Regions from separate parts of the Cupriavidus sp. 22TCCZM04-2 genome, predicted to be linked through region 2. Evidence: riboswitches for the same ligand, from Rfam matches in the RefSeq annotation. Region 2 holds a riboswitch; the other holds the start of a gene.
The links. A riboswitch is a leader RNA that binds a small molecule or an ion and turns the genes downstream of it on or off. The one in region 2 is predicted to bind glycine.
Positions count from the first base shown of each region.

Region 1: it holds a riboswitch for glycine, as region 2 does, so the genes downstream of both, AC3FKG_RS21200 (D-amino acid dehydrogenase) here and gcvT (glycine cleavage system aminomethyltransferase GcvT) in region 2, are expected to answer to the same signal.

Region 1 is NZ_JBYOJS010000015.1:105,452-110,853, forward strand. Features, by position in the region: gene AC3FKG_RS21190 (Bug family tripartite tricarboxylate transporter substrate binding protein) at 1-43, shown strand, start outside; gene gdhA (NADP-specific glutamate dehydrogenase) at 365-1,708, shown strand; glycine riboswitch at 1,886-1,985, shown strand; gene AC3FKG_RS21200 (D-amino acid dehydrogenase) at 2,130-3,380, shown strand; gene AC3FKG_RS21205 (sigma-54 interaction domain-containing protein) at 3,387-4,892, opposite strand; gene AC3FKG_RS21210 (GntP family permease) at 5,179-5,402, shown strand, end outside.
Region 2 is NZ_JBYOJS010000005.1:113,023-118,424, forward strand. Features, by position in the region: gene AC3FKG_RS10590 (ABC transporter substrate-binding protein) at 1-1,049, shown strand, start outside; gene AC3FKG_RS10595 (UvrD-helicase domain-containing protein) at 1,118-3,214, opposite strand; gene AC3FKG_RS10600 (YMGG-like glycine zipper-containing protein) at 3,492-3,728, shown strand; glycine riboswitch at 3,809-3,896, shown strand; glycine riboswitch at 3,918-4,046, shown strand; gene gcvT (glycine cleavage system aminomethyltransferase GcvT) at 4,143-5,270, shown strand; gene gcvH (glycine cleavage system protein GcvH) at 5,375-5,402, shown strand, end outside.

The sequences.
Region 1 (5,402 bases), on a different contig from region 2:
CTGGAAGACGGTGATCGAGCAGGGCAAGATCACGATGGACTGAGCTGGGCCAACAACCGCGTGATCGTGCTTGGCGGGGAACTGCAGGGCGCACAGACGTGGCGGCGCCTTGCCATGCCGTTTAATCGCAGTCCCGTTTGGGGGGGATTTTCGGGTCGCATGCGTAACGGTCAAGCAGTTTTGACTGTCGGGAAATCGCTTCACGGTGGTAAAGTGTTGCCCCGTTAATACATTCATCGCATTTCGTCAATGTATTAACAATTGCGTTGGCCGGGGTAGTTCCACGAATCGCGCAATTCTTACGGCACGCAAGCCGGGCACGCATCCGGCGCGGCCGATCTTTCCAGCACAGCAGAGACATCCCGTGAATTCTCCCTCCCTCGACGCATTCCTGGCCGGCGTAGCCCGGCGCGACCCCGGCCAGCCCGAATTCCTGCAGGCCGTGAAAGAAGTCATGATGACGCTTTGGCCGTTTGTCGAGCGTCACCCGCGCTATGCCGACCAGGCGCTGCTCGAGCGCCTGGTCGAACCCGAGCGCGTGATCCAGTTCCGCGTGGCGTGGACCGACGACCAGAACCGCGTGCAGGTCAACCGCGCGTTCCGCGTGCAGCACAGCTCGGCCATCGGCCCGTTCAAGGGCGGCATGCGCTTTCACCCGACGGTGAACCTGTCGGTGCTGAAGTTCCTGGGCTTCGAGCAGACCTTCAAGAACGCGCTGACCACGCTGCCGATGGGCGGCGGCAAGGGCGGTTCCGACTTCGACCCGAAGGGCAAGTCGGACGCCGAGGTGATGCGCTTCTGCCAGGCCCTGGTCACCGAGCTGTTCCGCCACCTGGGTCCGGACACTGACATCCCTGCCGGCGACATCGGCGTGGGTGCGCGCGAAGTCGGCTTCATGGCCGGCATGATGAAGAAGCTGTCGAACCAGTCCGCCTGCGTGTTCACGGGCAAGGGCCTGGCGTACGGCGGCAGCCTGATGCGTCCGGAAGCCACCGGCTACGGCACGGTGTACTTCGCGCAGGAAATGCTTCACCGCCGCGGCATGGGCTTCGACGGCCTGCGCGTGCTGATTTCCGGCTCGGGCAACGTTGCGCAGTACGGCGCTGAAAAGGCTATCGAACTGGGTGCCAAGGTGCTGACGCTGTCGGACTCCGGCGGCGTGCTGCATTACCCGCAGGGCATGACCGCTGGACAGCTTGCCGAAGTCATGGCGTTCAAGAACGAAGAGCGCGGCCGTCTCTCTGACTTTGCCGCGCGCCATGGCCTGACGTTCGAGGCAGGCCGCACGCCGTGGCACGTGCCCGCCGACGTGGCGCTGCCGTGCGCGACGCAGAACGAACTCGATGGCAACGACGCCGAGGCCCTGCTCGGCAATGGCGTCATCTGCGTGGCCGAAGGCGCCAACATGCCTTCCACGCTGGAAGCCGTGGACCGCTTCGTTGACGCGAAGATCCTCTACGCGCCGGGCAAGGCCAGCAACGCCGGTGGCGTGGCCACGTCGGGACTGGAGATGTCGCAGAACGCCATGCGGCTGTCGTGGCACCACGCGGAGGTCGACGAGAAGCTGCACGCGATCATGAAGGATATCCACCAGAACTGCATTCACCATGGCCAGAAGGACGGAGGCTATGTGAACTACGTCGAAGGCGCGAATATCGCGGGCTTTGTGAAGGTTGCGGATGCAATGCTGGCGCAAGGGGTGATTTGATCTTGTCGTTCCTGGAGGGCCGCCAAGCACGACAAGCCAATCATCCCAAAAATCCAATCTCCCTCTGCCGTGGGGGATAACCCCACTCACCAACCCCCGCATCTTCAAGCTATCATCCCGCTCGACAGGCCCTCGCCTGTCAAAAAACAAGCGGCGCCGGATCAACCTCCGGCGTCGTGCGACATCGCAGGAGAGACCGGCTCGCCGCTTGGCGGGTCCGGCGCCGACGGAGCAACCGCCCCGGAAACTCTCAGGCACCGAGGACTGTGGCGTCGCAAGTACAGATCTGGAGAGAGGCGCTTCGCGCCCACCGAAGGGGACGGCATGGTCGTTGGCCATGCCGAAGCTCTCAGGTACCACGGACAGATGGGGCAGGGGACCGGCAACGGTCAAATTCATCCTTGCTTCAGGACAATCTGTCATGTCTCACATGCTCGTCATCGGCGCCGGCATTACCGGCGTCACGACCGCCTATACCCTCGCGAAACAGGGCTATCGCGTCACCGTGCTGGACCGTCACCACTATCCGGCGATGGAAACGTCATTCGCCAATGGCGGCCAGCTTTCCGCCTGCAACGCGGAGGTCTGGAACAATGCCGGCACGCTGCTCAAGGGCTTCAAATGGATGATGCGGCGCGACGCGCCGCTGCTGCTCAATCCGCGTCCGTCGTGGCACAAGTACTCGTGGCTCGGTGAATTCGTCGGCAACCTCCGCAACTACCGCGCGAATACCATCGAGACCACGCGCCTGGCCATCGCCGCGCGCCAGCACCTGTTCGACATGGCGGAGCGCGAGCAGATCGATTTCAATCTGGAGCGCCGCGGCATCCTGCACTTCTATCACGACCGCCCCAGCTTCGAGGCCGCGGGCCGTACCAACCAGATGCTGGTGGAAGGCGGCCTGGAGCGCTACGCCGTCACGCCGGAAGAGATCCGTTCGATCGAGCCGACCCTGCAGGGCCATTACTACGGCGGCTACTACACGCCGTCCGATTCCACCGGCGACATCCACAAGTTCACGCGCGGCCTGGCGCGCGCATGCGAGCGGCTTGGCGTGACGTTCCTGCACGGCGTCGACGTGAAGGCCGTGGACCTGCGCCCGGACGGCGTCACGATGCGCGTGGGCGCATCGGAAGCCGCCATCGCTTCGGGGCAGGATGGCGGCGAACACGAAATCAAGGGAACCGCCGTAGTGGTCTGCGCCGGCGTGGGCAGCCGCCATATCGCCGCGATGCTGGGTGACCGCCTCAACGTCTATCCGGTCAAGGGCTATTCGATCACCGTGCATCTCGATGACGCGCGCAGCGTGAAGAACGCGCCGTATGTGAGCCTGCTCGACGAGAGCGCCAAGATCGTGACCAGCCGGCTGGGCGTGGACCGTTTCCGCGTCGCCGGCACCGCCGAATTCAACGGCGACAACCGCGATATCCGGGCGGACCGCATCGCACCGCTGGTGTCATGGGTGCGGCGCAATTTCGATATCGAGACTTCGCGGGCGGTGCCATGGGCGGGCCTGCGGCCGATGATGCCCGACATGATGCCTCGGGTCGCGCGCGGTCGCGCCACGCGCGTGTTCTACAACACGGGACACGGACATCTGGGCTGGACGCTTTCTGCCGCCACGGCCGCGATGATCAGTCACACCATCGCCGCCAGCCACCCGGTTCACTGACTTCGCTCAGTCCTCCGCCGCCCCGGCCGGCGCCATGCGGCCGGCCGCGCGGTGCGCCACCAGCTTCTTGTAGAACGCCGCGCGGCTGATGCCGATGGCCGCGGCCGCGCGCGGCGCGTTGCCGCGGCTGGCAGCCAGCGCCTGTGTCAGGAATGCGGCCTCGTACTGCGCCATGGCATCGGCGTAGCCCTGCGGCGCCGGCGGCAGCAACGGCGCTGGCGTATCCGTCACCACCGGCTGCGTGGCGGGCGCTTGAGCCGGTGCCGTGACCGCGCGCCGGCCAAGCAGCGGCGCCAGCATCGATGCATCGACCTCGCCGCCGTCGTGCATCATCACCAGCCGTTCCAGCGTGTTGCGCAGTTCGCGGACATTGCCCGGCCAGTCGTGCTCGCCCATCAGCGCGAGCGCGGAGTCGGACAGCACCGGCGCATCGCGTTCGGTGCGCCGGCAGATTTCTTCCAGGATCGCGTAGGCCAGCGGCAGCAGGTCCGCCTGGCGCAGGCGCAGCGGCGGCAGGCAGATCGGCACGACATTGAGGCGGTAGTAGAGATCCGCCCGGAACTTGCCCGCCTCCACCAGCGCGGGCAGGTCGGCCGACGTCGCGGCAATGATGCGCACGTCCGAGCGGATGATGCGGTTCGAGCCGATCGGCTCGATCTCCTTGTCCTGCAGCGCGCGCAGCAGCTTGCCCTGCAGCGAGAGCGGCATGTCGCCGATCTCGTCGAGGAACAGCGTGCCGCCATCGGCCAGCTCGAACTTGCCGACACGTCCCTTGCGCTCCGCGCCGGTATAGGCGCCGGGCGCGGCGCCGAAGAATTCAACTTCCAGCAGCGCGTCCGGAATCGCCGCGACGTTGACGGTGACCAGCGGCCGGTCGGCGCGCAGCGACCCGGCATGAATGGCGTGGGCCAGCAGTTCCTTGCCCGTACCGGTTTCTCCAAGCAGCAAAACCGGCGCATCGACCTGCGCCGCGCGGCGTGCCAGGCGCTTGAGCTCCAGCGTGGCGGGCGAATTGCCGACGAAGCTCGCGAAGGTGTACTTGGCGCGGCGCGTCTGCTCCAGCGTGCGTCGCGTGGCGGCCAGTTCGTCGCGGGCGCGGGTGTAGTGCGACAGCAGCGGCGTCAGGGCCTTGAGTTCGTCGAACAGGGCAAAGCCCACGGCGCCCACGGTATTGCCGTCGTCGTCCTTGATCGGCAGGCGCATCACGATCATCGGCTCGCGCGCGGCCTCCATGATGTCGAGCAGGATCGGCTTGCCGGTGGCCACCACCTCGCGCAGCAGGCTGTTGGGAATGACCCGCTCGCAGTCGAGCCCGATCGCGTCCCGCGGATCGGCAAAGCCGAAACGCGCCGCATAACGCTTGTTGATCCACACCACGCGGCCCTGCACATCGACCACGATCGTACCTTCGCTGAAATTCTCGAACGTGCGGAACAGCGATTCCATCGCGCGGCGCGCCACGGAATCGTAGTTGCCCAGGACGTTGTCTCCGGCTTCGCTGAGTGTTTCCATTTGTTCTTCTCGATTTGGAGACGAAATAGTCTCACAGTGGAGTCTTTTCTCGTCAGTTATTTTTGAGCTATCTCGAAATCAAGACGGGTGAATATCTAATTGTCACGCAAATGATCTAAAAGATGATGTTGATCCACTTTTTGTCCTGGCATGTTCCCTGCGATGTCACCCCGTCCCGGATGCGCGGACCCGTGCCGCGTTGCCTGCCACAGATGTAAGTGACTGGGCGCCTTCGGGTGCCGGGGCCTATATTTCCCCAGACCAAGAACAAACTCGCGGAGACTTCATGTCCTTTGTGATCGTCGTTGCTGCTTTAGCCTTCCTGATGCTTGCCGCCTACCGCGGCTACAGCGTCATCCTGTTTGCCCCGCTGGCGGCGCTAGGCGCCGTGCTGCTGACCGAGCCGTCGGCGGTGGCGCCGGCCTTTACCGGCATCTTCATGGAGAAGATGGTCGGCTTCGTGAAGCTGTACTTCCCCGTGTTCCTGCTCGGCGCCGTGTTCGGCAAGGT
Region 2 (5,402 bases):
GCGGACTGGCCGCCGCGCCGCTGGCCCTGGCCCAGGCGCCGACGCGGCGCACCGTCGTGGTCGGCCATCTGCTCGACCGAAGCGGCGCCCAGGCCGACCTGGCGCGTGACTACCTGGCCGGCGCCAAGGTCATGTTCAACGCGGCCAACGCCGCCGGTGGTCCGGTGCGGATTGCGCATGTCGTGCGCGACGCAGATGCCGATCCGCGCGCGGCGCTCACGCAGGCACTATTGCTTGCCGATAGCGAGCATGCCGAACTGCTGTTCGGCCCCGGCGACCGGCTGTTGCCGGCCCTTGCGGCCTCGCCCGAACTGCACCGGCGCGGCGTGCAGATCGTGGCGCCGCTCTCGGGCCTGGCCCTGAACGCGGACAACGTCTGGTTCACGCGCGCCGACTACCAGGCCGAACTCGACACCGCCGTGAAGCAACTGCGCGACTACGGGCTGACACGGGTGGCGCTGGCGGTCTCGGCGGAGTTCGCCGCCTCCGCTACCGGCAACGGCGCCGCGTGGCTGGGGGCGCTCGAATCCACGATGGGCACCCGCGCGGTGCCGCTGGGCGGCAACGCGGACGCCGCCGCGCGCACCATCGCGGCGCAACGGCCCGGTGCCGTGATCGTGGCGGGTGACACGCTGGCCTATGCGAGCCTGGGCCGGGCCCTGGCCGCTCAAGGCTGGTACGGATTCCTGGTCGGCTTGTCCGCGGTCAGCCCAACTGTGGCGCGCGAAGTGCTCGGCGCGGGCTATCCGGGCGGCATGGTGCTGACGCAGGTTGCGCCCGGACCGCAGGCCGCCACGCTGCGCGTGGTCAAGGAGCACGTGGCCCGCATGAAGCAATACCTTGACGAGCCGCCCTCGCCCGCGACCATTGCCGGCTATATCGGCGCCGCCTGGCTGGTGCGCGCACTGGGTGCGTGGCGCGGCAATGGCGCTGTGGAATTGCGGCGCGCGCTGCAAGCTCGCGTCGATGTGGGCGACTTCACGCTCGATTTCACGCAGGGGCAGCGCGGCTCGCGCTACGTGCAGCTTGCTGCTTCAGGCACGCGGTAGGTCCAGGCGCGCGCGCAGGCCGCCGGCTTCACGCCGCGGCGTGCATCGTCCACGGCCTCACGCAGCACTCAACCGGGCGCCGTCTTGCCGCCATTGCCAAGCAAGGCCTTCAGCGCGCCAAGCCGGTCCTTGGGACTCATCGCCGGCATCTCGTCCTTCGGCGGGGGCGCTTCTTCCAGCTTCATCTCGCCGATAAAGCGCGACGGTTCGCAGGAATAGGTCTCCCGCGCGCGCTTGCGCTTCTTGCACCAGCTGATATGCAGGCTGCGCTGGGCGCGCGTGATGCCCACGTACATCAGGCGGCGCTCCTCTTCGATTTTCTCGTCGGCCATGTCCTCGTCTTCGCGGCAGTGGGGCAGGATGCCCTCTTCCACGCCGACCAGGAACACGTGCGGATACTCCAGGCCTTTCGAGGCATGCAGCGTCGAAAGCCGCACTGCGTCGGGGTCTTCCTCGCGCCCCTCCAGCATGCTCATCAGCGCCACGGTCTGCGTCAGTTCAAGCAGGTTCTTGCCTTCACTGCCGAAGCCATCCGCATTGTCGAAGCCGGTGGCTTTGCCCTCGCCCTCCGGCTCGGGCCGCGTGCCCTTGCGCTTGAGCCATTCGAGGAACTCGAGCGTATTGGTCCAGCGCGACTGGGCCTGGCGCTCATCGAACGAGTCATACAGGTAGGCCTCGTAGTGGATGCCTTCCATCATGTCGTCCAGCACCACGCTGGCCGGATCCTTGGTCGCGCGATCGGCCAGGCGCACCATCGATTCGCAGAACACGCGCAGCGGCTCGAGTTGGCGCGGCTGCAGCCTGGCTTCGATGCCCCCCATCATGGCGGCCTCGAACAGCGACACCTTGGCCTGCCCCGCGAACGTGCCCAGCACTTCCAGCGTGGTGTTGCCGATGCCGCGGCGCGGCGTGGTGATGGCGCGGATGAAGGCGGGATCATCGTCGGGGTTGGCGATCAGCCGCAGGTACGCGCAGATGTCCTTGATCTCGGCCTTGTCGAAGAAGCTCTGGCCGCCGGACAGCACATACGGAATGCGCTCGCGCCGCAGGATCTGCTCGAAGAGCCGCGCCTGGTGGTTGCCGCGGTACAGGATGGCGTAGTCGCGGAACTGCGCGCGGCGCTCGAACTTGTGGGCGGACAGGCGGAACACGACGGACTCGGCCTCGTGCTCCTCGTCGTTCATCGGATGGATGGCGATCGGGTCGCCCATGCCGTGCTCGCTCCACAGCTTCTTGTCGAACAGCTTCGGGTTGTTGGCGATGACCGCGTTGGCCGCCTCCAGGATGCGCACCGTGGAGCGGTAGTTTTGCTCCAGCTTGACGACCTTGAGGTCAGGGAAATCGGTCTGCAACAGGCGCAGGTTGTCCAGCGTGGCGCCGCGCCACCCGTAGATGGCCTGGTCGTCGTCGCCCACCGCCGTGAACGCCGGCGCGCGCAGGTGCGAGCCACCCGCGAGCAGCTTGAGCAGCTGGTACTGGCACGCGTTGGTGTCCTGGTATTCGTCGACCAGGAAATAGCGCAGGCGGTTCTGCCACTTGAGCTGCACCGTTTCATTGCGCGCGAAGAGTTCGGCGGGCAGGCGGATCAGGTCGTCGAAATCCACGGCCTGGTAAGCATGCAGGGTGGCCACGTAGTTGCGATAGACCAGCGCCGCCTGGTGTTCGTCGGCGTTGGCGGCCTGCGCGATGGCGGCTTCCGGGTCGACCATGCCGTTCTTCCACAGCGAGATGGTGCCCTGCACGCTGCGGATCAGCTTCTTGTCGGTGGTGCCGAGCTGCTCCTGGATCAGGCCGAAGCAATCGTCCGAATCCATGATCGAGAACTGCGGCTTCAGGCCCACATGCTCGGCTTCCAGGCGCAGGATCTGCACGCCTAGCGAGTGGAACGTGCACACCGTGAGCTGCTTGAGCGGCAGGCGCTTGCCCTCGCGCGAGGTCTTGCCCTCCATCAGCTTGCCGATGCGCTCCTGCATCTCCTTGGCCGCCTTGTTCGTAAACGTGACGGCGGCGATATGGCGCGGCTCGAAGCCCTTGTCTTCGATCAGGTGCGCGATCTTCTGCGTGATCACGCGGGTCTTGCCCGAACCCGCGCCGGCAAGGACGAGGCAGGGCCCGTCCAGGTAGCGGACGGCTTCGGATTGGGCAGCGTTCAGGCCGTGGGTCATGCGTGGGATGTCTGGCGTGGAAGGTGCGTCGGAGGGCGGCGGAGGCGCCTGGTACGCAACATGCCGCAGCATGCCGGCGGCCGGCGCGAAGCCGGCCATGTTAACACGCCCGGCAGGGCCGTTCTGTCAGCGGAAATCGCTATTTTCTTGCTGCGGATATTACTGAAGTAACACTTGGTAAGAGCCAAAACCTGCGGCATATCGCGGCTTCTAATCGGTATGGCGGGGTGGATTCCGATCTGCCCCGGGCCCATTGAAGTCACTTCCGGAGCCAATCATGAGAACTCTACGAGCCCTTGGCAAGGCGACACTGGTAGGCGTTGCGGTAGCTGCCCTGGTGGGCGGCTGTTCCGATATGACGCCCAAGCAACGCAATACCGCAATCGGCGCCGCGGCCGGTGGCGTCGGCGGTGCCGTGCTCACCAACGGTAGTGCGGTCGGTACGCTCGGCGGCGCCGCGCTTGGCGGCGTGGTCGGTAACGTCGTGACGGACGATAATCACCACCACCGCTGATCGGCGCTGAGGCAATCGCTTACGGCAATAACGGGCGGGCCTGCCGCGTTGACAAAGGCAGGACCCTCCCGTACATTGCGCGCATCCGACCGGGAGAGCGCGCACCCGTTGCGCCGCCGAAGGGGTATCACCCGAAAACTCTCAGGCACCATGGACCGTTCGGATCGGCATGCAACATGCACACGATGCATGCCGCACTCTGGAGAGCGGCACCCGCCAGCCATGGCGAGCGTGCCCACCGAAGGGGCGCGCGAGGATCGGACCTGCTAGGCGGGGCGACCTCGTAATCTCTCAGGTATCGAGGACAGAGGGGTCATCCGCGGCAGCGGATTGCGACGCTATTCGAGCGAAGCAAGCGCTGCGGCGGATGACCCTTTTTCGTTTTCGAAACCGAGATTGCCCCCGAGGATTCCCATGACGCTCCAGGCCACGCCCCTCAACGCTATCCACCGCGCCCTCGGCGCCCGCATGGTCGATTTCGGCGGCTGGGACATGCCGGTCAACTATGGCTCCCAGATCGAGGAACACCACGCCGTGCGCACCGACGCGGGCATGTTCGACGTGTCGCATATGTGCGTCGTCGACCTCGCCGGTCCGAACACCCGCACCTTCCTGCGCGGCCTGCTGGCCAACAACGTCGACAAGCTGCAGACGCCCGGCAAGGCGCTGTACTCCTGCATGCTCGACGAGAAAGGTGGCGTGATCGATGACCTGATCGTCTATTTCTTCGCCGAGGACCGCTTCCGCCTGGTGGTCAACGCCAGTACCGCGCTGGGCGATATCGAATGGATCCGCGCGCGCAATGACGCCACCGGCAGCGGCGTGACGATCACCCCGCGCCGTGACGACGTAGCGCCAGCCGGCACGCTGCCGCTCGCCATCGTCGCCGTGCAGGGCCCGAACGCCCGCACCAAGGTATGGAGCGCCTTCCCGTCCACCCAGCCATCCGACGCCCTCAAGCCCTTCAACGCCATCGTGGTCCAGGATCCTGCCATCGGCGAGATCATGGTCGCGCGCACCGGCTACACCGGTGAGGACGGCTTCGAACTCGTGGTGCCGGCCGAGAACGTTGCCGCGGTGTGGGAGAAGCTCGACGCCGCAGGCGTGCGCCCCGCCGGTCTCGGCGCACGCGACACGCTGCGCCTGGAAGCCGGCATGAACCTGTACGGCCAGGACATGGATATCAATACCTCGCCGCTGGACGCGGGCCTGGCCTGGACCGTGGACCTGCTGAGCGAGCGCGATTTCACCGGCAAGGCGGCGCTCGCCGCCGCCGGCCAGCGCCAGCAGTTCGCCGGCCTGATCCTGCGCGACAAAGGCGGCGTGCTGCGCGCGCACCAGAAGGTCCTCACCGCTGCCGGTGATGGCGAAATCACCAGCGGCACCTTCAGCCCGTCCCTGTCGCAGTCGATCGCTTTCGCGCGCCTGCCGATGGGCGTGGCGGTGGGCGACACCGTGCAGGTGGAGATCCGCGACCGCAAACTCGCGGCGACTGTGGTTAAACTGCCGTTTGTGCGTAATGGCAAGGCACTCGTGAGCTGAGGCGGTAACGCCCCGGCCCACCTCAACGGTCGCCCATCGCGCCTGGCCCATCGACCGATGGCAGGCGCCTGAACCAAGAACAAATCTGAATCCGGAGAACCCTCATGAATTTCCCCGCTGACCTGAAATACA